3 regions of the Streptomyces sp. NPDC111628 genome follow, and region 1 is predicted to be linked to each of the others. Evidence: riboswitches for the same ligand, from Rfam matches in the RefSeq annotation. Region 1 holds a riboswitch; each other region holds the start of a gene.
The links. Region 1 has a riboswitch for cobalamin ahead of ACZ7MF_RS30460 (energy-coupling factor ABC transporter permease). Riboswitches for the same ligand answer to the same signal wherever they lie in the genome.
Positions count from the first base shown of each region.

Region 2: it holds a riboswitch for cobalamin, as region 1 does, so the genes downstream of both, ACZ7MF_RS32855 (cobalamin biosynthesis protein) here and ACZ7MF_RS30460 (energy-coupling factor ABC transporter permease) in region 1, are expected to answer to the same signal.
Region 3: it holds a riboswitch for cobalamin, as region 1 does, so the genes downstream of both, ACZ7MF_RS05710 (ribonucleoside-diphosphate reductase subunit alpha) here and ACZ7MF_RS30460 (energy-coupling factor ABC transporter permease) in region 1, are expected to answer to the same signal.

Region 1 covers NZ_JBVKBZ010000006.1:213,185-220,478, reverse strand. The annotation lists gene ACZ7MF_RS30470 (chloride channel protein) at 1-826, shown strand, start outside; gene ACZ7MF_RS30465 (potassium channel family protein) at 931-1,395, shown strand; cobalamin riboswitch at 1,496-1,681, shown strand; gene ACZ7MF_RS30460 (energy-coupling factor ABC transporter permease) at 1,712-2,413, shown strand; gene ACZ7MF_RS30455 (energy-coupling factor ABC transporter substrate-binding protein) at 2,410-2,766, shown strand; gene cbiQ (cobalt ECF transporter T component CbiQ) at 2,767-3,516, shown strand; gene ACZ7MF_RS30445 (ATP-binding cassette domain-containing protein) at 3,513-4,367, shown strand; gene ACZ7MF_RS30440 (MFS transporter) at 4,384-5,985, opposite strand; gene ACZ7MF_RS30435 (TetR/AcrR family transcriptional regulator) at 6,144-6,791, opposite strand; gene ACZ7MF_RS30430 (hypothetical protein) at 6,942-7,294, shown strand, end outside.
Region 2 covers NZ_JBVKBZ010000007.1:49,463-56,756, reverse strand. The annotation lists gene cobN (cobaltochelatase subunit CobN) at 1-234, opposite strand, end outside; gene ACZ7MF_RS32860 (cobyric acid synthase) at 231-1,763, opposite strand; gene ACZ7MF_RS32855 (cobalamin biosynthesis protein) at 1,760-2,743, opposite strand; cobalamin riboswitch at 2,850-2,990, opposite strand; gene ACZ7MF_RS32850 (hypothetical protein) at 3,140-3,361, opposite strand; gene pitH (low-affinity phosphate transporter PitH) at 3,396-4,667, opposite strand; gene ACZ7MF_RS32840 (class II aldolase/adducin family protein) at 4,892-5,590, shown strand; gene ACZ7MF_RS32835 (alpha/beta hydrolase family protein) at 5,706-6,833, shown strand; gene ACZ7MF_RS32830 (hypothetical protein) at 7,047-7,294, shown strand, end outside.
Region 3 covers NZ_JBVKBZ010000001.1:1,157,460-1,164,753, forward strand. The annotation lists gene ACZ7MF_RS05690 (bifunctional albaflavenone monooxygenase/terpene synthase) at 1-940, shown strand, start outside; gene ACZ7MF_RS05695 (GlxA family transcriptional regulator) at 954-1,922, opposite strand; gene ACZ7MF_RS05700 (hypothetical protein) at 2,015-2,281, shown strand; gene ACZ7MF_RS05705 (ribonucleotide-diphosphate reductase subunit beta) at 2,194-3,234, opposite strand; gene ACZ7MF_RS05710 (ribonucleoside-diphosphate reductase subunit alpha) at 3,234-5,609, opposite strand; cobalamin riboswitch at 5,733-5,876, opposite strand; gene ACZ7MF_RS05715 (GNAT family N-acetyltransferase) at 5,955-6,461, opposite strand; gene mctP (monocarboxylate uptake permease MctP) at 6,533-7,294, opposite strand, start outside.

The DNA.
Region 1 (7,294 bases):
CGGCGGCCCGATCGCGGCGGCGGTCCTGCTCATCGAGGGGGCGGGGCTGGCCGGCACCCAGCTGGTCGCCCTGCTGCTGCCCTGCCTGCTGGCCAGCGCGACCGGCGCCCTGGTCTTCACCGGCTTCGGGCAGTGGACGGGGCTGGAGATCGGCGCGCTGGGCCTGCCCGACCTGCCGCCGCAGGCCAATCCGGACGCGGGGGACTTCCTGTGGGGCCTGCCCACCGCCGCCCTGATCGCCGTACTGGTGACGCTGGCCCGCGCGCTGGGCCGCCGCACCGTCACCTGGACCCGGCGCCGCACGGCCGCCCGCACCGTCGCCTGCGCCACCGCGGTCGGCGTCTGTGTCGCCGCGTACGCGCTGATCACCGGCCGTTCCCCGGCCGAGGCCGCGCTGTCCGGCCAGGCCACCCTCGCCCAGCTCGCCGCGCAGCCGCACGCCTGGTCCGTGGGGGCGCTGGTCGCGCTGGTCGCGTGCAAGGCGCTGGCCTGGGGCATCGCGCTGGGCGCGCTGCGCGGCGGCCCGATCTTCCCGGCCGTCCTGCTGGGCGCGGCGACGGCCCTGGCCTGCTCCGGGCTGCCCGGCTTCGGCGCCACCCCGGCCCTCGCCCTCGGCATCGCCGCCGCGGCCGCCGCGGTGACGGGGCTGCCGCTGGCCAGCTCGGTCCTGGCGGTGCTGCTGATGGGCCGGGACTCCCACGACCAGATGCCGCTGATCGTCATGGCCTCGGTCGTCTCGTTCGTCGTGGCCCAGCTGGTGCGCCGGACCCGGCCGGAGGCGGGCGGGACGCCGGACGGAGCGCCGACGGCGGGAGCGGCGCGGTGAAGGACCACCGGACCGCACAGCCACGTCCCCGGCCTCGGCCGCGTCCCCGTACCGGCTGGGACGCCGTCCGGCCCTGGCTCGTACGGGTCGGGATCGCGGCCGCCGTGGTCGTGGCGTACTTCCTGCTCCCCCTCGACCAGCTGGGGCCGCAGCGGCCGTTGCTGAGCTGGGTGCTGTTCGCCCTGCTGCTGACCCTCGTGGCCCTGCTGCTGCTGCGGCAGATCCGGCACGTTCTCCTGGACCGTCCGGACAGCCGGCCCGGGGTGGTCATCTCGCTGCTGATCGTCCTGTCCGTGCACGTCTTCTCGGCCACGTACTACGCCCTCGCCAAGTCGCCGGGCGAGTTCAGCGGACTGCACACCCGGATCGACGCGCTGTACTTCACCGTGGTGACGCTCGCGACCGTCGGGTACGGGGACATCACCCCGCGCGGCCAGGCCGCGCGGGTCGTGGCCATCCTCCAGATCACCTACAGCTTCGTCTTCCTCACGGCCGCCGCGACCGCGCTGACCACCCGGATGCGGGACATGGTGGTCCGGCGACCCGAGCGGGGCGGCCGGTCCCGCTGACGGCGGCGCCGGGCGTTTACGCAGTCCCGAGGCCTGTTCGACGGCCGGGCGGGGCGCCCGCCGGGCCCGAGGCCCGCTTGTGCCCGCCCCCGTGGGAGCACTACTGTCGCCACGCCTTGGTGAACGGGAAATCCGGTGTGATGCCGGTGCGGCCCTCGCCACTGTGAATCGGGAAGTCCGGCTCCGGCCCTCGCGGGCAGCCACTGGATCGCTTGCGATCCGGGAAGGCGGAGCACGGGCGGTGGTACCCGTAAGCCAGGAGACCGGCCAAGGCGCGTCGTCCATCCACGAGGTGCTGGAGAGGGTCTGCTGAGCCATGCACATAGCCGAGGGCTTTCTGCCACCGGCGCACGCGATCGCCTGGGGTGTCGCGTCCGCGCCGTTCGTCGTCCACGGAGTCCGGTCACTCACCCGTGAGGTCAGGGAGCACCCGGAGAGCACGCTGCTCCTCGGCGCCTCCGGGGCCTTCACGTTCGTCCTGTCGGCCCTGAAGCTGCCGTCGGTCACCGGGAGTTGCTCCCATCCGACCGGCACCGGTCTGGGCGCCATCCTGTTCCGGCCGCCGATCATGGCGGTCCTTGGCACCATCACCCTGCTCTTCCAGGCGCTGCTGCTCGCCCACGGCGGGCTGACCACGCTCGGCGCCAACGTCTTCTCGATGGCGATCGTCGGCCCCTGGGCCGGGTACGGCGTCTACCGGCTGCTGCGCCGCTGGGACGTGCCGTTGATGGTCACGGTGTTCTCCGGCGCGTTCGTCGCCGACCTGTCCACGTACTGCGTGACCAGCGTGCAGCTGGCGCTGGCCTTCCCGGACCCGGGCAGCGGGTTCCTGGGCGCGCTCGGCAAGTTCGGCTCGATCTTCGCCGTCACGCAGATTCCCCTCGCGGTGAGCGAGGGCCTGCTCACGGTGATCGTGATGCGGCTGCTGGTGCAGTCCAGCAAGGGCGAACTGACCCGGCTGGGCGTGCTGCTGACGCGGTCGGGCGAGCCGAAGCAGGAGGCGGTGGCGGCCCGATGAGCCGGAACGCGAAGATCAACACCCTGCTGCTGCTCGCCGTGGCCGCGCTGGCGGTGCTGCCGCTGGTGCTGGGGCTCGGCGACCACAAGGAGGAGCCGTTCGCCGGGGCCGACGCGGAGGCGGAGACGGCGATCACCGAGATCGAACCGGACTACGAACCGTGGTTCTCCCCGCTGTACGAACCGCCGTCCGGGGAGGTCGAGTCGGCGCTGTTCGCCCTCCAGGCCGCGCTCGGCGCGGGCGTGCTGGCGTACTACTTCGGACTGCGCCGGGGCCGGCGGCAGGGCGAGGAGCGGGCGTTGGCCACTTCCGAGGCCACGGCGGCTGCGGGGGACACCCCCGAAGGGGCCTGAGTGCTGCCGATCGACGCGGCGGCGCACAGCAGTCGCTGGCGCCGCCGCCATCCCGTGGACAAGGCCGTGCTCGGTCTCGGCCTGACCGTGCTCGCGATCTCGCTGCCGCCCTGGCCGGGCGCGGCGCTGGTACTGGTGGCGGCACTGACGGTGCTGCTGGGCCCGGCGGGCGTGCCCGGGCGCCGGCTGTGGCGGGCCTACCGGGTGCCGCTGGGCTTCTGCGTGACGGGTGCGCTGCCGCTGCTGGTCCAGGTCGGGGGCCCGGACGGGTTCCTGACGGCGGCCGACGGCGGTGCGGTGCGCGCGGGCGGGCTGCTGCTGCGCACCTCGGCGGCCTCGCTGGGGGTGCTGCTGTTCGCGTTCACCACGCCGATGTCCGACCTGCTGCCGCGCCTGGTGCGGGCCGGGGTGCCGGCGCCGGTCGTGGACGTGGCGCTGGTGACGTACCGGATGAGTTTCCTGCTGCTGGACTCGGTGCGCCGGATCCGTGAGGCGCAGGCCGCGCGGCTCGGGCACACCAGCCGGGCGGCGGCCTGGCGTTCGCTCGGCGGGCTCGGCGCCACCGCGTTCGTGCGGGCCTTCGACCGGGCGGCCCGGCTCCAGACCGGGCTCGCCGGGCGCGGTTACGACGGCACCCTGCGCGTGCTGGTACCCGAGGCCCGGGTCTCGGTGCCGTTCACGGCGGCGAGCGTCACGCTGCTCGCGGCGCTGGCCGCCCTCACCCTCGTACTGGAAGGACCCCTGTCGTGAGCGAACCGGACCAGTCCTCTGAACCGGCCCCGGCCCTGGTCGCCCTGCGGGGCGCGTCGTTCGCGTACGAGGAGGGTCCGGACGTGCTGGCGGGCCTGGACTTCGCGGTGCGCGAGGGGCGCGCGCTGGCGCTGCTCGGCCGCAACGGCAGTGGCAAGACGACGCTGATGCGGCTGCTGAGCGGCGGCCTGAGGCCGCGCGCGGGGACGTTGACGGTCGACGGTGAGCCGGTGACCTACGACCGCAAGGGGCTGACCCGGCTGCGGACCGCCGTGCAGTTGGTGGTCCAGGACCCGGACGACCAGCTCTTCGCGGCCTCGGTCGGCCAGGACGTGTCCTTCGGTCCGCTGAACCTGGGGCTGCCCGACGCGGAGGTGCGCTCCCGGGTCGGGGAGGCGCTGGCCGCGCTGGACATCGCGGCGCTGGCCGAGCGGCCCACGCACCTGCTGTCGTACGGGCAGCGCAAGCGGACCGCTATCGCGGGGGCGGTCGCGATGCGGCCCCGGGTGCTGATCCTCGACGAGCCGACCGCCGGTCTCGACCCGGACGGGCAGGAGCGGCTGCTGGCCACCCTGGACCGACTGCGCGCGGGCGGCACCACCGTGGTGATGGCCACCCACGACGTCGACCTCGCCCTGCGCTGGTCCGACGACGCAGCCCTGCTCACCCCGGACGGTGTGCGCACCGGCCCGGCTGCCCCGACGCTGGCCCGCACCGACCTGCTGCGGCAGGCCAGGCTGCGGCTCCCCTGGGGCGTCGCGGCGGCCGGGCTGCTGCGGGCGCGGGGCCTGCTGGCGGACTCGGCGAGGGGCCCGCGGACGGCGGAGGAGCTGGCGGCGCTGGCGGAGTGACGGGCGCTGCCCGGGGTCAGCTCGCCGCGCCGCTGTACTCCGGTTCCCGGGCGTCCTCCGCCTGCTGGGCGCGGGCGCGGCGGCCGGGCAGGACGGCGAGGACGATCAGGGTGCCGGCGGCCATGATGACGCCGCCGACGAGGCTGGTCGTCGAGACGCCGTGGGCGAAGGCCCGGTTCACGGCGTCGGCGAGGGCCTGCGCCTGCTGGGGTCCGGCCGCCGGGCTGGTGGCGAGCCGCTCGGCGACGGCGAGTCCGCCGCCCACCGAGTCCTGGGCGGTGTCCAGTGCGGCGGCCGGGAGCCGGTCGCCCACCAGGCCGGCCAGTTCGTCCCGGTAGGAGGTGCCGAGCAGGGAGCCCAGGACGGCGATGCCGAGGGAACCGCCGAGTTCCAGCGCGGTGTCGTTGGCGCCGCCGCCGACGCCGAGTTCGCTCTCCGGGAAGGAGCCCATGATGGTGTCGGTCGCCGGGGAGACGCTGAGGCCGATGGCGAGGCCCAGCAGCAGCATCGGGGCGAGGAAGTCGGCGTAGGTGGAGCCCTGGTCGATCAGGACCAGCAGGAAGACACCGACGGTGCCGATCGCCATGCCGGAGCCGACCATGGCCCGCACGCCGAGCCTCGGGGTCAGCCGCCCGGTCACCGCGGCGCCGACGAACACGGCCCCGGCCAGCGGCAGCAGCCGTACGCCGGTCTCCAGCGCGCCGTAGCCGAGGACGAACTGCAGGAACTGCGTGGCGTAGTAGATGGCGCCGTAGGTGCCGAAGAAGAAGAACAGCACCGCGAGCATCGAGCCGCTGAAGGGCCGCAGCAGGAAGCGTCGCACGTCCAGCATGGGGTGCGGGTGGCGCAGCTCCCAGGCCACGAAGGCGATCAGGCCTACGGCGGCGACGACGGCCGCGGCGACGGGACCGGCGCCCCAGCCGAAGTGCGGGCCCTCGATGGTCGCGTAGACCAGGCTGCCGACGGAGACGATGGAGAGCAGCCCGCCGACATAGTCGATGCGGCCCGCGCCGGCGGCCTTCGACGGCGGTACGAGGACCAGCGCGCCGACGACGGCGAGGACCGCGACGGGGACGTTGACCAGGAAGGTCGAGCCCCAGGCGTGGTCCTCCAGGAGCCACCCGGCGACCAGCGGCCCGACCGCGATGGCGAGTCCCGAGGTGGCGGTCCAGGCGGTGATGGCCCGGGCCCGCTCCCCCTTCGGGAAGACCGCGACCAGCAGGGACAGCGTGGCCGGCATGACGACGGCGGCACCGACGCCCATGACCGCCCGGGCCGCGATGACCAGCCCCGTCTCGTGGACCAGGCTGCCCATCACCGAACCGCCCGCGAAGATCACCAGACCGGTGACCAGGGCGCCGCGGCGGCTGTACTTGTCGCCGATCGCGCCGAGCACCAGCATCAGCGCGGCGTACGGGACGGTGTAGCCGTCGATGACCCACTGGAGGTCGCTGCTGCTCAGGCCCAGGTCGGTGGTCATGTCCGGGGCGGCCACGATCAGGGACGTGTTGGCCATGACGACGATCAGCAGGCTCAGGCAGAGCACCAGGAGAGCCCACCAGCGCCGGGGGTAGGGCCCAGGCATCTTCTCGACGGGGGTGGTGGCGAGTAGGGGCATGGGGGCTCCCGGAGACAAGCGAGGGCGAGTTAATTGCCCATGAGTGAGCAGACAAGGGCAGCGTAGTTTGTTGCACATGGACGTGCAAATAAGGCGCCCACCGACCGGGGCGCCTGCTGAACGGGGAGGGTGGCCTACTCGGCCGAACGGGGGCCGGCCTACTCGGCCGGGACGGACTTCGCGCGCACTGCCGGGCCCACGACCTCGACGACGGCCCGCGCCCGCCGCTCCGGCACACCGGCCGCGATGAGCATGGCGGCGGCGGTCCGGGTGCCGTCGTCCTCCAGGGCACCGGTGTTGACCTGCTCCAGGAGCGCGACGACCATCGCCTCGAGCCCCGCGCTCAGCACGGCGGGGGGCAGGTGGGCCGGGAAGGCCCCGTCCCGCTGGCCGCGCTCCAGGATGGCGGTGACCTCGGCGCGGGCCGGGGCCAGGATCTCGGCCACGCGCTCCACGCCCAGGTCGTGCCGGGCCAGGGCCAGCAGCATGCGGTAGCGGTCGCCCACGGACCACATCAGCAGCGTGAAGTGCGCCAGCGCCCGGTCGGCCGGTTCGTCCGGCTGCGCCGCGTCGGCCATCGCGCCCCGCAGCACCTCGGACGCCTCCTCGGCGAGGGCCTCCAGGAGCGCCGCACGCCCCGGGAAGTGGCCGAAAAGGGTACGCCGTACGACACCGGCGGCCCGGGCCAGCTCCTCCAGCGTGGTGTCCGGGTTCCGCCCCAGCTCCCGGCGGGCGGTGGCCAGGATGCGCGCCCGGTTCGACCGCGCGTTGCGGCGCTGCGGCTCACGGGCGACGGGCTTGGTCACGGGAACCTCGGGGCGGGACGATGCGGGGGGCGCGGGGCGGGCGGCGTGGACGTGGTCGTACATTCTGGCACGGGGGCGCGCCAAGAAGGACACCGAGAAGAACACCGAGAAAGACACCGAGAAAGACGACGAGAGGGCGAGGTCTCCGCGATGGACACGACGTCGGCGGCCGTGGCAGGTGCCGTCACCTTCCTCTGGCTCGGCATGGTCCTGGCGATCTCCTTCCTGGAGGCGCCGCTGAAGTTCCGGGCCCCCGGGGTGACGATCCCGGTCGGGCTCGGCATCGGCCGCATCGTCTTCCGCGCCCTGAACCTCGCCGAGGCCGTCCTCGCCGCCGCCGTGGTCGTCGCGGTCGCCACCGGCGGCTCCTCCGCGGCGGTCGTGACGCTCACCGCCGTCGCGGTGGCCGACCTGGCCGTGCAGCTCGGTGTCGTACGGCCTCGCCTGAACCGCCGTTCCGACGCGGTGCTCGCGGGCGAGGACCCGGCGGAGAACCGCTCCAC
Region 2 (7,294 bases), on a different contig from region 1:
GCCGCCCAGCAGGACGGTCGGGAGGCCGGCGGTCTTCAGCGCGGCGAGCCCGTCCTCCCAGGCGCGCTTGCCGCCGAGCAGGCGGACCACGGCGAGGTCCGCGCCCTCGACCAGCCCGGGCAGCTCCTCGCGGACGTCGACCCGGGTCGGGTTGCCGATCCGGTAGGCGGCGTCCGACGCGCGGGCCGCCAGCAGGTCCGTGTCGGCGGTCGACAACAACAGCACTGTGCTCATGCGGGCGCTCCCGGTGGAATGAAGGGCAGTCCTTGCGGAGCGCCGGACTCGATGAGCCGCCACAGCGCGTCCGTGTCCGCGTGGTGTTCGATCAGGTCGCCGAGCCGGTCGAGCTGCTCCTCGCGCAGCGCGGCGAACGAGGTGTCGGGGGCCGGCACGAAGCGGCGGCCCGCGGCGGCGGCCACCTCGCGCAGGAACGCCCGCCGGAAGCCGTCCGACTCCAGCGAGCCGTGCCAGTGCGTGCCCCAGGTCTGGCCGACCCGGCAGCCGTCCAGGCTGCGTCCTCTGTCATCAGAGATGAACGCATCACCCGCTACCACTTCGGCGACCCCGTGGTGGATCTCGTACCCCTCGACGCGCTCGCCGAGGGCCTCGCCCACCGGCCGGGTGAGGGTCTTGTCGCGGTCGAACCGCACCCGCACGGGGAGCAGTCCCAGCCCGTCCACGTGCCCGGCGCGGGACTCGACCTCGTCCTCGATGTGCTCGCCGAGGAGCTGGAAGCCGCCGCAGATGCCGAGCACGGGCCGCTGCTCGGCGACCCTCCGGACGAGCGCGTCCGCCAGCCCCCGCTCCCGGAGCCACTCCAGGGCCCGGACCGTCCCGCGCGTCCCCGGCACGATCACCAGGTCGGCGTCGGCCAGTTCCTCCGGCCGGTCCACGAACCGCACCACGACGCCCGGTTCGGCGGCCAGCGCGTCCACGTCCGTGAAGTTGGACATCAGCGGGACCGCGCAGACGGCGACCCGCAGCACGTCCTCGCCGACCGGCGGCGCGACGACGGACTCCCGCACGGTCCCGCGCAGGGAGACGCGCAGCCCGTCCTCCTCGTCGATGCCGAGCCCGTGCCGGAAGGGCAGCACGCCGTACGTCCGCCGCCCGGTGAGACCGTGCAGCATCTCCAACCCGGGCTCCAGGAGCGACACATCACCCCGGAACTTGTTCACCAGGAACCCGGCGACCAGAGCCTGGTCCTCGGGCGCCAGCAGCGCCACCGTGCCGAAGAAGGAGGCGAAGACGCCCCCGCGGTCGATGTCGCCGACGACGAGGACGGGGAGTCCGGCGCCCCGGGCGATCCCCATGTTCACGATGTCGGTGCGCCGCAGGTTGATCTCGGCCGGGCTGCCCGCGCCCTCGCAGATCACCGCGTCGTACGTGCCGCGCAGTTCGGCGAGCGAGTCGAGCACCGTGCCGAGCAACCGCTCCTGGCGCCCGCCGTGATAGCCGCGGGCGCTCATCTCGCCCACGGGCCTGCCGAGCAGCACGACCTGGCTGCTGCGCTCCCCGCCGGGCTTGAGCAGCACGGGGTTCATGTGCGCGGTCGGCTCCACCCGGCAGGCCTGGGCCTGCATGGCCTGGGCCCGCCCGATCTCGGCGCCGTCCCGGGTCACGAAGGAGTTGAGCGACATGTTCTGCGCCTTGAAGGGCGCCACCTTGACGCCCTGGCGCACCAGCCAGCGGCAGATCCCGGCGGTGACGACGCTCTTGCCGGCGTCGGAGGTGGTGCCCGCGACGAGGAGGCCACCGTTCATGACGTACGTCCCTTCGTGACACCCGGGTTCTTCGCGGTGGCCCCGCGCGCGAGCAGCCGCGCGCCCGCGCACACGCCCAGCGCCAGCAGGCCCACGCGCCGGGACAGCCGTACGGCACGGTCGATGTCGCCGGAACCGGCCCGTACGGCGCGTCCCGCCGCCCCGTTGAGGACGGGCCGGTGCTCGACCCGCCCGCCGTAGGAGAGCGTGCCGCCGAGCCGCACGCCGAGGGCGCCCGCGAAGGAGGCCTCCACGGGCCCGGCGTTGGGGCTCGGGTGCTGTGCGGCGTCCGCGCGCCAGGCCCGCAGGGCGCCGCGCGGGTCACCGCCCGCCACGGTGGTCAGCACGGCGGTGAGGCGGGCGCCCGGCCAGCCCGCGAGGTCGTCGAGGCGGGCCGAGGCCCAGCCGTAGCGGCGGTACCTGGGCGACTTGTGGCCGACCATCGCGTCCAGGGTGTTCACGGCCCGGAAGCCGAGCAGCCCGGGGACCCCGGCCACCGCGCCCCACACCAGGGCGCCCACCACCGCGTCGGAGGTGTTCTCGGCGACGGACTCCACGACGGCCCGGGCGATCCCGTCGGCGTCCAGCGCCTGCGGGTCCCGCCCGCACAGGTGCGGCAGCCGCGCCCGCGCCGCCTCGACGTCCCCGGCCCCCAGCGCACGGCCGATGGCAGTGGCCTCGCGGGCCAGCGAGGTGCCGCCGACGACCGACCAGGTGGCCGCGGCGGTCAGCGCGACGGAGGCGGCGGGGGAGCGGCGTACGGCATGCGCGGCGGCCGAGCCGAGGACGGCGGCGCCGCCGGCGCACACGACGGTGTGCAGGGCGCCCCGGCCCCGGTGGTCCCGCCACAGCACCTGTTCCACGGCGCCCGCGGCACGGCCGAACACGGCGACCGGGTGTCCGCGGCGAGGATCGCCGAGGAGGAGGTCACCGAGGAGGCCGGCGGCGGCGCCGTACGCGAAGACGCGTCCGGCACGCACGGCTCAACCGGCCGTGGGAAGGGGAAGTCGAAGCGTGTCGCTGGTGAGCCCGGAACGGCAGCCGCGCATGGCGATAGGTCCTCACTCAGGGTGTCCGCGCCCTGGTTCGAAGAGCACGGCGGCGAGAGTTCCTGGCTCCCGGGGATCCTGTCCCCGGTCACAGTGGCGGGACCGCGCCGGATTCGCACCGGGCTTCCTCTTCTGCCGCCGTAGATGGCCCCGGAAGTCCACCACGGCCCGCGAACACCCGTCAACCTGGCGTTGACCTGCGACGGGGGAGTGTGCGAAGGCCCACACCCGAGTGGTGTGCGCCGGCACGCGAAGAGGCGGGGCGCGGAACGGTTCGAGTCCGTCCCGCGCCCCGCCCCGGAGCGTGCGCGGTGGTGCGCAGGGCGCTCAGGCGACGATCAGATAGATCCCGTACGCCACCGCCGCCAGGCAGGCCGCGAAGCACGCGTACGCGCCGGTGACCGCGAGGGCCGCGGAGCCGCCCTGGGCGGCGGCCCGCTCCTGGCGGGAGAGGCCGACGATGCCGAGGGTGAACAGGCCCACCAGGGCCACCGTGACCACGAGGCTGACGCCGAAGACGGAGCCGAGGGCTGCCCAGTCGATGCTCATGGAGGTTCGCTTCCTTCGTACCCGGCAGGCGGGTTCAGACGGTGGTGGCGGCCGACGGGGCCTTGGGGTCGGGGGTGGTGGCCGGGGCGGGGACGGTGGCCGCCAGGTCCTCGGTGGCGCCCGTCGGGGGCGGCGACACGGCGGCCATCGCCGTGGTGACCACACCGGCGGGCTCGGGCTGCCCGGGCCCCTCGGTGTCCACCGGGTCGCCGTCGACGACGTTGGTGTGGTCGACGACCTCGCGGCGGGAGATCCGCCAGATCGCGAAGCTGGACGCGATCAGGAACACCGCGACGAGGGCCGTGCCCCAGTCGCCTGCGCGGCAGACCCACTCGGCGAGCGCGGCGACCAGGGCCGCGGCCGGCAGCGTCAGGCCCCAGGCGACGAACATCCGGGTGGCCGTGGACCAGCGGACCACGCCGCCCTTGCGGCCGAGGCCCGCGCCCATCACCGCACCGGAGACCGAGTGCGTGGTGGACAGCGAGAAGCCGAGGTGGGAGGAGGCCAGGATGACCGTGGCGGCGCTGGTCTGGGCGGCGAAGCCCTGCTGCGGCTGGAGGTCGGTCAGGCCCTTGCCCATGGTGCGGATGATGCGCCAGCCGCCCAGGTAGGTGCCGAGCGCGATGGCCAGGCCCGCGCTCAGGATGACCCACACGGGCGGGTCGGAGTCGGGGGCGAGCGAGCCGCCGGCGATCAGGGCGAGGGTGATGATGCCCATGGTCTTCTGGGCGTCGTTGGTGCCGTGGGCCAACGAGACCAGACCGGCGGAGGCGATCTGGCCGGCCCGGTAGCCCTTCTTGGCGGCCCTGCCGTCGGCCTTGCGGCCCAGCGAGTACGTCATCCGGGAGGCGAGCATCGCCGCGAGGCCGGCCACGATCGGGGCGGCGATCGCGGGCAGGAGCACCTTGGTGACGAGCACGTCGCCGTTGACCGCGCCGATACCGGCCGAGGCGACGGCGGCACCGATCAGGCCGCCCATCAGGGCGTGCGAGGAGCTGGACGGAAGCCCGACCAGCCAGGTCAGGAGGTTCCAGAGGATCGCGCCGACCAGGGCGGCGAAGATGACCTCGGGACGGATGCCGGTCTCGTCGACGAGACCCTTGGAGATCGTGTTGGCGACCTCCACCGAGAGGAAGGCGCCTACAAGGTTGAGGACGGCGGACATCGCCACCGCCACCTTGGGCTTGAGCGCACCGGTCGAAATGGTCGTTGCCATCGCGTTCGCGGTGTCGTGGAAACCGTTCGTGAAATCAAACGCGAGTGCGGTTACCACCACAATCGCGAGGATCAGCGAGAAGCTTTCCATTTACCCAGGCAATCGTTCGAGGTCGTTGGCGCGACGAACGTAGGTAACCAGGGTGAACGGAAGATGAACTGGGCAGGGCGTCACGGTGACCGGAAGCGGTGTCGCGGCCTCCCTCTGCGTGCCCGCTCCGGTGCTCTCCGGAGACGTCCCTGGCAGGATCACCGCGAGGGCGTTCGGCGACGGGACGTGAGGGGCGCGCGGGCGCCCCGGAGGAGTGGGTGACTGTGACGCAATCGCGGGCCGGGGGCGGGGAGACGGCCGGAACGACGGTTGGAAAGACCGCCGAGGAAGCGGCCTGGGCGGAACTCGTCGCGACGGCTCGCCGGACGGTGGCGGACGGGCTGGTGGTCGGCACCTCCGGCAACGTCTCGGTGCGCGTCGGCGACACGGTCCTGGTCACCCCGTCGGGCGTCCCCTACGACCGGCTGACTCCGGACGACGTGACCGGCGTCGACCTGGACGGACGCCGGCTGCTCGGCACGCTCGTCCCCACCAGCGAACTGCCCATGCACCTCGCCGTGTACCGCGCCGACCCCGGCGCCCGGGCCGTCGTCCACACCCACGCCGTGCACGCGACGGCGGTCTCGCTGCTCGTCCCCGAACTCCCGCCGGTGCACTACATGACCGCCGCCCTCGGCGGCCCCGTCCGGGTCGCCCCCTACGCGGCCTACGGCACCGCCGAACTCGCCCGCGGCATGCTCGACGCCCTCGCCGACCGCACCGGCTGCCTGCTCCGCAACCACGGCACGATCACCTACGGCACCTCCCTCGACCAGGCCTACGACCGCACCGCCCAGCTCGAGTGGATGTGCCGCCTGTGGCTGACCGCGTCCTCGGTGCCGGGCCACTCGCCGTCCCTGCTGACGCCGGCCCAGCTGGCGGAGGTGACGGAACGCCTGCGCGGGTACGGGCAGCGAAGCTGACGCGCGGGTGCGTGCCGGGCGGCTGCGGGGGTACCGGCTACGGGACACGAAGACCTCGTCACCCACTGTCACGCGTCCACTGGCCGCCCGAGGACTCCACCAGGAGACTGGCCCCATGCGCACTGTCACCGCAACGGCAGCCGCCGTCACCGCAGCACTGGCGACCGGAGCGGCGAGCGTCGCCGTCGGCCGACTCGCCAGCGACGCCGCGCTCAAGGCGCCCCCCGGCCGGCCCCTGCCCACCGAGCCCCGGCTCACCGTGCACGGCACCGCCGCCGGACAGATCACCCTCACCCGGGACCTGGCCGCCCTGCGCCCCGGCCGGTACGGGCTCGCCGGGGACGGCTCCCACGCGGTGGTCGGCCCGGTCCTGGACACCGCCGAGCACGGCGCCGACACCGTCGTACGCCGCCTCGAACGCGTCACGCACGGCACCCTCGAGACCGGTGACCGGGCCTGGTTCACGCCGAATCTGTACGTCGGGAACCCGGGCACGGCCCTCGACCTCGAGTACGCCGACGTCGAGGTCCCGGGAGAACTCGGTCCGCTCCCTGCCTGGTTCCTGCCCGGGGCCCGGCCGACCTGGATCATCGCCGTGCACGGCCTGGCCGCCACCCGCGAACACGCGCTGAACCTGATCGCTCCCCTGCACCGCCGCAACGTCCCGGTGCTCGCCCTCGCCTACCGCGGCGACGTCGGCGCACCGCCCTCGCCCGACGGCCTGCACCACTTCGGCGAGACCGAGTGGCGCGACGTGGACGCGGCCGTCCGCTACGCCCTCGACCACGGAGCCCGCCAGGTCGTCCTGCTCGGCTGGTCCACCGGCGCCACCATGGCGCTGCGCACCGCCGCGCTCTCCGGCGTGCGCGAGCGCATCGCGGGGCTCGTGCTGGACTCCCCGGTGCTCAGCTGGGAGACCACCCTGCGCGCCCTGGCCGCCGCCCGCCGCACCCCCGGCGCACTCCTGCCGCTCGCCGTCCGGGCCGCGCAGGGCCGCGCCGGGCTGCACGCCGACCGGGACACCGGCACGGCCGGCCTGTACCGCCCGGCCGTCCCCACCCTGATCTTCCACGGCCCCGGCGACGCGGTGGCCCCCTGGCGCCTCTCCCACCGCCTCGCCGACACCCACCCGCGCCTGGTCGCCCTGCACACCGTCCGGGACGCCCCGCACGGCGCCATGTGGAACGCCGACCCCGCGGACTACGAGGAGACCCTCCGCCGCTTCATGACCCCGCTGGTGTGACCCCCTCCCGCGCCCCCACGCCCTCCTGCCGCGTCCCCTTCGCCCGACCCGTGACGCCTGTCCGCGGGCGCGACGATCAGGTTCCGTTCAGCGCCGTACCACTGGCCTGATCCGATGCTTGGACGGTGCGCCGGGCCCCCGCGTCCCCCGTTCCGGGAGGCCGCCGGGGCATTCCGTTTGGGTTTTCGGACCGTCAACCGGAAGACTGCACCCGTGACGTCCCGTATCCCGCGCGACTCCAGGCTTCGACTCGTCCGCCCGCGACCCCTGGCCGCCGCCCCCCAAGCGATGAATCAGCGGCGTCCGCGCCGCCCCGCGCCGCGCCCCCCGGAAGGTACACCGGCCCGCTCGGAGCTGGCCGGAATGGCGCGCTCCGGCCTTGCCGACGCGGCCCGCGTCGCCCGCTGGGCCGACTCCGCACTCGGCCCCGGCCGCGGCAGTGCGACCGCCGACGGCAAGGC
Region 3 (7,294 bases), on a different contig from region 1:
GAGGACCGTCGACGCCACCTCCGAGTCCTTCCGGGTCGCCGTGCGTGTCGCGGCCCGCTGCCTGCTGCGCGGGCAGTACATGGACGAGCGGGCCGAGCGGCTGTGCGTCGCGCTCGCCACCGTCTTCCGGGGCATGTACCGGCGCATGGTGGTCCCGCTCGGACCGCTGTACCGGCTGCCGCTTCCGGCCAACCGCCGATTCAACGACGCGTTGGCCGATCTGCACCTGCTGGTCGACGAGATCATCGCCGAACGCCGCGCATCCGGTCAAAAGCCGGACGATTTGCTCACGGCATTGCTGGAGGCGAGGGACGACAATGGCGACCCGATCGGGGAACAGGAGATCCACGACCAGGTCGTCGCGATACTCACCCCCGGCAGTGAAACCATCGCGTCCACGATCATGTGGTTGCTCCAGGCACTTGCCGAGCATCCGGAACATGCCGACCGCATACGCGACGAAGTCGAAGCGGTCACCGGCGGACGTCCCGTGGCATTCGGGGACGTCCGGAAGCTCACGCACACCGGCAATGTCATCGTGGAGGCCATGCGTTTGCGTCCCGCCGTATGGGTATTGACGCGGCGCGCGGTGGCCGAGAGCGAACTCGGTGGCTATCGCATTCCGGCCGGTGCGGACATCATCTACAGTCCGTACGCAATCCAACGCGATCCGAAGTCGTACGACGGCAACCTGGAGTTCGACCCCGACCGGTGGCTCCCGGAACGCGCGGCGAATGTGCCGAAATACGCCATGAAGCCGTTCAGTGCGGGCAAGCGGAAGTGCCCCAGTGACCACTTCTCGATGGCCCAGCTCACGCTGATCACGGCCGCGCTCGCCACGAAGTACCGCTTCGAACAGGTGGCGGGATCGAACGACGCGGTCCGGGTCGGCATCACGCTTCGCCCGCACGACCTGCTGGTCAGGCCCGTGGCGCGGTGACGGGCCCGACGGTTCAGGCGGCGGCCTCCGGGCCCCGGAAGGTGCGCCGGTAGGCCTGCGGGGTGGTGCCCAGGGCCCTGGTGAACTGGTGCCTCAGGGCCGCCGCCGTGCCGAAACCGGCGCGCCAGGCGATCGTGTCCATCGTCTCGTCCGTCGCTTCCAGCAGCCGCTGGGCCAGCAGGACGCGCTGGCGCAGGATCCAGCGGTAGGGAGTCGTCCCCGTCTCCTGCTGGAAGCGGCGGGCGAAGGTGCGCGGGGACATGTGCGCCCGGACCGCCAACTGCTCGACCGTGACCTCCTCGTCGAGGTGCTGCTCCATCCAGGCCAGCACCTCGCCGACGGTGTCGCAGGAGGAGCGCGGCAGCGGCCGTTCGATGTACTGCGCCTGCCCGCCGTCCCGGTGCGGCGGCACCACCATGCGCCGGGCGATCCGGTTGGCGACCTCCGGCCCCTGCTCCTTGCGCACGATGTGCAGGCAGGCGTCGATGCCGGCGGCGGTCCCGGCGGAGGTGATCACCGGGTCCTCGTCGACATAGAGCACGTCCGGCGCGACCCGGGCCCGCGGGTGCTGCCGGGCCAGCTCGTCCGCGTGGTGCCAGTGCACCGCGCACCGCCGCCCGTCCAGCAGGCCTGCCGCGCCCAGCACGAAGACGCCGGAGCACACGCTCAGTACACGTGTGCCCCGGTCCGTCGCCCTGCGCAGGGCGTCCAGCAGGTCGGGCGGGTACTCCCGGCGGACGAAGTCGCTGCCCGCCGGCACCGCGATCAGGTCGGCCTCCTCCAGCCGCTCCAGACCGTACGGCGTGGAGACGGTCAGCCCGCCGACGTGGGTGCCCAGCGTGGGGCCCTCCGCGGAGACCACCGCGAAGTCGTACCCCGGCAGGCCCTCGTCGCTCCGGTCGATGCCGAAGACCTCGCAGATCACGCCGAGTTCGAAGGGATGCGCACCGTCCAGCAGGACGGCGGCCACGTTCTTCAGCATGCCGCCAGTGTGCCTCGCCGGTGGCAGGAAATCGAGGCCTTACGGCAGTCCTGCCACTCCCGGTAAGGAGTCACCGGCGTGACAGTGGTGTCATGACCGGAAACCAGATCGAAGCCCTCGTCGGAATGCTCGCCACCTTCGGACTCCTCGTCCTCATGATCCTGCCCTCGGTGATCGGCATCGTGCGCGACCGGCGCATCGACCGCCAGATCAGGGAGGCCCAGGAGGACGGGGAGGCCCGGACCCGCCACGGGAAGGAGACCCAGAAGACTCAGAAGTCCTCGGACAGGTCGACCGTGCCCTCCACCGCCACCTGGTACGCCGAGGGGCGCCGCTCGAAGAAGTTGGTCAACTCCTGAACCCCCTGCAGCTCCATGAAGGAGAAGGGGTTCTCGGAGCCGTACACCGGGGCGAAGCCGAGGCGCGTCAGACGCTGGTCGGCCACGCACTCCAGGTACTGCCGCATCGAGTCGGTGTTCATGCCCGGGAGGCCGTCACCGCACAGGTCGCGCGCGAACTGCAGCTCGGCCTCGACGGCCTCCCGCAGCATGTCGGTGACCTGCTCCTGGAGCCGGTCGTCGAACAGCTCCGGCTCCTCCTTGCGCACGGTGTCGACGACGTCGAACGCGAAGGACATGTGCATGGTCTCGTCCCGGAACACCCAGTTGGTGCCGGTGGCCAGGCCGTGCAGCAGCCCCCGGCTGCGGAACCAGTAGACGTAGGCGAAGGCGCCGTAGAAGAACAGGCCCTCGATGCAGGCCGCGAAGCAGATCAGGTTCAGCAGGAAGCGGCGCCGGTCGGCCGGCGTCTCCAGCCGGTCGATCGACTCCACCGAGTCCATCCACCTGAAGCAGAACTCGGCCTTCTCCCGGATGGACGGGATGTTCTCCACGGCCGCGAAGGCGGCGGCGCGGTCCTCCGGGTCGGGCAGGTAGGTGTCGAGCAGCGTCAGATAGAACTGGACGTGGACGGCCTCCTCGAAGAGCTGGCGGGACAGGTACAGCCGCGCCTCGGGGGAGTTGATGTGCTTGTAGAGGGTCAGCACCAGGTTGTTCGCGACGATCGAGTCACCCGTGGCGAAGAAGGCCACCAGGCGGCCGATCAGGTGCTGCTCCATGGGGCTGAGCTTCGCCAGGTCGGCGACGTCCGAGTGGAGGTCGACCTCCTCGACGTGCCAGGTGTTCTTGATGGCGTCCCGGTAGCGCTCGTAGAAGTCCGGGTAGCGCATGGGGCGCAGGGTCAGCTCGAAGCCCGGGTCGAGCAGGTTCTTCGTGACGGGCGTCGCGGGGTTCGCGGGGATCTCGGTGGTCATTACTGGCAGGCCTCGCAGGACTCGGGGTTTTCCAGGGAGCAGGCGACCGCTTCGGGGTCCGGGCCGGCCTGCACGGGGACGGTGGTGGCGCGGGCCGCGGCGCGGGCGATCCGGGTCGCCGGGCGCGAACGCAGGTAGTACGTGGTCTTCAGGCCCTGCTTCCAGGCGTACGCGTACATCGAGGAGAGCTTCCCGATGGTCGGCGTCTCCAGGAACAGGTTCAGCGACTGGGCCTGGTCGAGGTAAGGGGTGCGGGCGGCGGCCATGTCGATCAGGCCGCGCTGCGGGATCTCCCAGGCCGTGCGGTACAGCGCGCGCACGTCCTCGGGGATCCAGGTGAAGCCCTGCACCGAGCCGTTGGCCTCGCGCAGCGCCTCACGGGTGCGTGCGTCCCACACGCCGAGCCGCTTGAGGTCGTCCACCAGGTACGAGTTGACCTGGAGGAACTCACCCGACAGCGTCTCGCGCTTGAACAGGTTGGACACCTGCGGCTCGATGCACTCGTAGACCCCGGCGATGGAGGCGATGGTCGCGGTCGGCGCGATGGCCAGGAGCAGCGAGTTGCGCAGCCCGGTGGTCGCCATGCGCGCGCGCAGCGCGGCCCAGCGCTCCGGCCAGGCGGGCTCGACGCCGTAGTGGTCCGGGTGCAGCACCCCCTTGGCCGTACGGGTCTTCTCCCAGGCCGGCAGCGGGCCGCCCCGCTCGGCGAGGTCGGCGGAGGTCTCGTACGCGGCGAGCATGATCCGCTCGGCGATGCGGGTGGACAGGGCCTTCGCCTCGGGGGAGTCGAAGGGCAGGCGCAGCTGGAAGAAGACGTCCTGGAGGCCCATCGCGCCGAGGCCGACCGGGCGCCAGCGGGCGTTGGAGCGGCCCGCCTGCTCGGTCGGGTAGAAGTTGATGTCGACGACCCGGTCCAGGAAGGTGACCGCGGTGCGGACGGTGGCGTCCAGGCGCTCCCAGTCCATGTCCCCCTGCGCCGGGTCGACGAACGCGCCGAGGTTGACCGAGCCCAGGTTGCAGACCGCCGTCTCCCCGTCGTCGGTGACCTCCAGGATCTCCGTGCAGAGGTTGGAGGAGTGGACGACGTGACCGGGGGTCGCGGTCTGGTTCGCCGTGCGGTTGGCGGTGTCCTTGAAGGTCATCCAGCCGTTGCCGGTCTGCGCGAGGGTGCGCATCATGCGGCCGTACAGCTCGCGGGCGGGCAGCGACTTGCGGGCGAGCCCCGCCTCCTCCGCCCTGCGGTAGGCCGCGTCGAACTCCTCGCCCCACAGGTCGGTCAGCTCCGGCACGTCGGCGGGGGAGAACAGCGACCAGGTCCCGTCGGCGTCCACCCGCCGCATGAACTCGTCCGGCACCCAGTGCGCGAGGTTCAGGTTGTGCGTACGGCGGGCGTCCTCGCCGGTGTTGTCCCGCAGCTCCAGGAACTCCTCGACGTCCGCGTGCCAGGTCTCCAGGTAGACCGCCGCCGCGCCCTTGCGCCGGCCGCCCTGGTTCACGGCCGCCACCGAGGCGTCCAGCGTCTTCAGGAACGGGACGATGCCGTTGGAGTGCCCGTTGGTGCCCCGGATCAGCGAACCCCGGGCGCGGACGCGGGAGTAGGCGATGCCGATGCCGCCGGCGTGCTTGGACAGGCGGGCCACCTGGTGGAGGCGGTCGTAGAGGGAGTCCAGCTCGTCCTTGGGGGAGTCCAGGAGGTAGCAGGACGACATCTGGGCGTGCCGGGTGCCGGAGTTGAAGAGGGTGGGGGAGGAGGGCAGGTAGTCCAGGCGGCTCATCAGGCCGTACAGGGCGGCGACCTCGTCCACCGCGCGGGAGGTGTCGTCTTCGGCGAGTCCGGCGGCGACCCGCAGCAGGAAGTGCTGGGGCGTCTCCACCGCCTTGCGGGTGATCGGGTGGCGGAGCAGGTAGCGGCTGTAGAGGGTGCGCAGGCCGAAGTAGCCGAAGCGGTCGTCGGCGGCCGGGTCGATCAGCCCGTCGAGGCGGGCCGCGTGCAGCCGTACGAAGGCCGCGGTGCGGTCGGCGATCAGGCCCTCGCGGTGGCCGGTGGCGACGGAGCCGGTGAAGGTGACGACGCCCTGGGAGGCGGCCTCGGCGCGGATGCCGATGGTCAGCAGGCGGGCGGCCAGCCGGGAGTAGACCGGGTCCTCCGAGATCAGACCGGCGGCCGCCTCGGTGGCCAGCTCGCGCAGCTCGGCCTCGTCGGCGCGGGCGGACCGGCCGCGCAGTGCGGCGGCGGCCACCCGGCCGGGGTCGGCGCCCTGGAGGTCGGCGGTCAGCCCGGTCAGGGTCCGCAGCAGGGCGGCACCGGGTCCGTCGGGTTCCCCGGTCGCCGTCACCGGGGTCGCTGAAGCCGGATCGGCTGGCGCGATGGTCACGTGGAGCACTCCCTCGCTCGGCACGGGGCCTGGCGGAGGGCAGGGGGGCTCACGAGCGCGCACGGCGTCCGCGTCCACCGGCCCACTCCACGAGGCCCGGACGACATGGCACCCGGACCGGGACGGCCGGGCGCACTGTCGGCAGGTCCTCGGACTGGACAGGCGTGCGCGCACGTGCGAAGACGTACGGATGCACGCAAGTACACCGTTGCGGGACAGTTCCGGATTCGCACCGGATTCCCCTGCGGCGACAGCGAGCACGAGCATACATCTTGTGCCGGGGGGCGCGAGCACCCCCAGATGTTGTGTCTCGGCGGGGTGTTGTGGCGGGGTGCCGCGGCCGTGTCAGAGCGTCAGTGCGTAGGTGAGCAGCGTGATGTCGTCCAGCTCCGGCAGCGGGTTCCAGTCGCGGTCGGGCGTGCGGGCGAAGCCCAGGCGGGCGTAGAGGCGGTGGGCGGTGCGCATGGCGGTCTGGGTCGACAGCACGACGCCCGTGCAACCGGCCACCGTCCGGGCGCGGTCGAGGCAGGCCCGCACCAGAGCCTCGCCCGCCCCGCGGCCGCGTGCCTCGCGGGCGACGGCGAGCATGCGTATCTCGGCCTCGCCGGGACGCGCGATGTCCGCCATGGGGCCGCCGGAGGGCACGAAGGTCACGCCGCCGAGCACCCGGCCGTCGGCCACGGCGACCAGCACCTCGGCGGCCGCCGCCCGCTTGGCCACGTCGCGCAGCTCGTCCAGGTAGGTGTCGCTCTCCCCGAAGTCGAGGAGGCCGTCGCGCAGATAGGCCTGCGCGGTGATCTCGCCGAGGGTGTCGTACTCCTCGGCCGTCGCCCGCCGGATCACGAAGTCCATGACGCCGAGTGTGCCCCACGGGTACGACAACGGGCCGCCGGATTTCTCCGACGGCCCGCTGAAGAGCGCCGCTAGTGCGAGCTGCCCGCCGTGGCCGGGGGCAGTTCCACCTGGACGCCGGGGTCGCCGGCGTCCGCCGTGTAGTCGGACGGCTTGGTCTCGTCGACGCCGTCGGGCGCCTTGACGGCCCGCAGGACGAAGGTCAGGACCACGGTGACCAGCACGTTCAGCACGAAGGCGGTGAGACCGATGTAGCCGATCTCGCCGATGCCGGGGATCTCGTCGGAGGAGCCGCCGAAGTGCTTCTGCGTCGGCGAGGCGACACCGTAGGCGGCGACGGTGCCGTAGACCATGCCGACCGCCCAGCCGCCGAGCAGCGCCCAGCGGTGGAACCAGCGGGTGAACAGGCCGCCGACCAGGGCCGGGAAGGTCTGCAGGATCCAGATGCCGCCCAGCAGCTGGAAGTTGATCGCGACGGTCTTGTCCATGCCCAGGACGAAGATCAGCGCGCCCACCTTCACCAGCAGCGACACCAGCTTGGAGACCTTCGTCTCCTGCTGCGGCGTGGCGTCCGGCTTGATGAAGTCCTTGTAGATGTTGCGGGTGAACAGGTTCGCGGCCGCGATCGACATGATCGCCGCCGGGACCAGCGCGCCGATGCCGATCGCCGCGAAGGCGACACCCGCGAACCAGTCCGGGAACATGTTCTCGAACAGCTGCGGGATCGCCAGCTGGCCGTTGTCCACCTTCACCCCGGCCGCGATCGCCATGAAGCCGAGCAGCGCGAGCAGGCCCAGCATCAGCGAGTACAGCGGCAGGATCGTGGTGTTGCG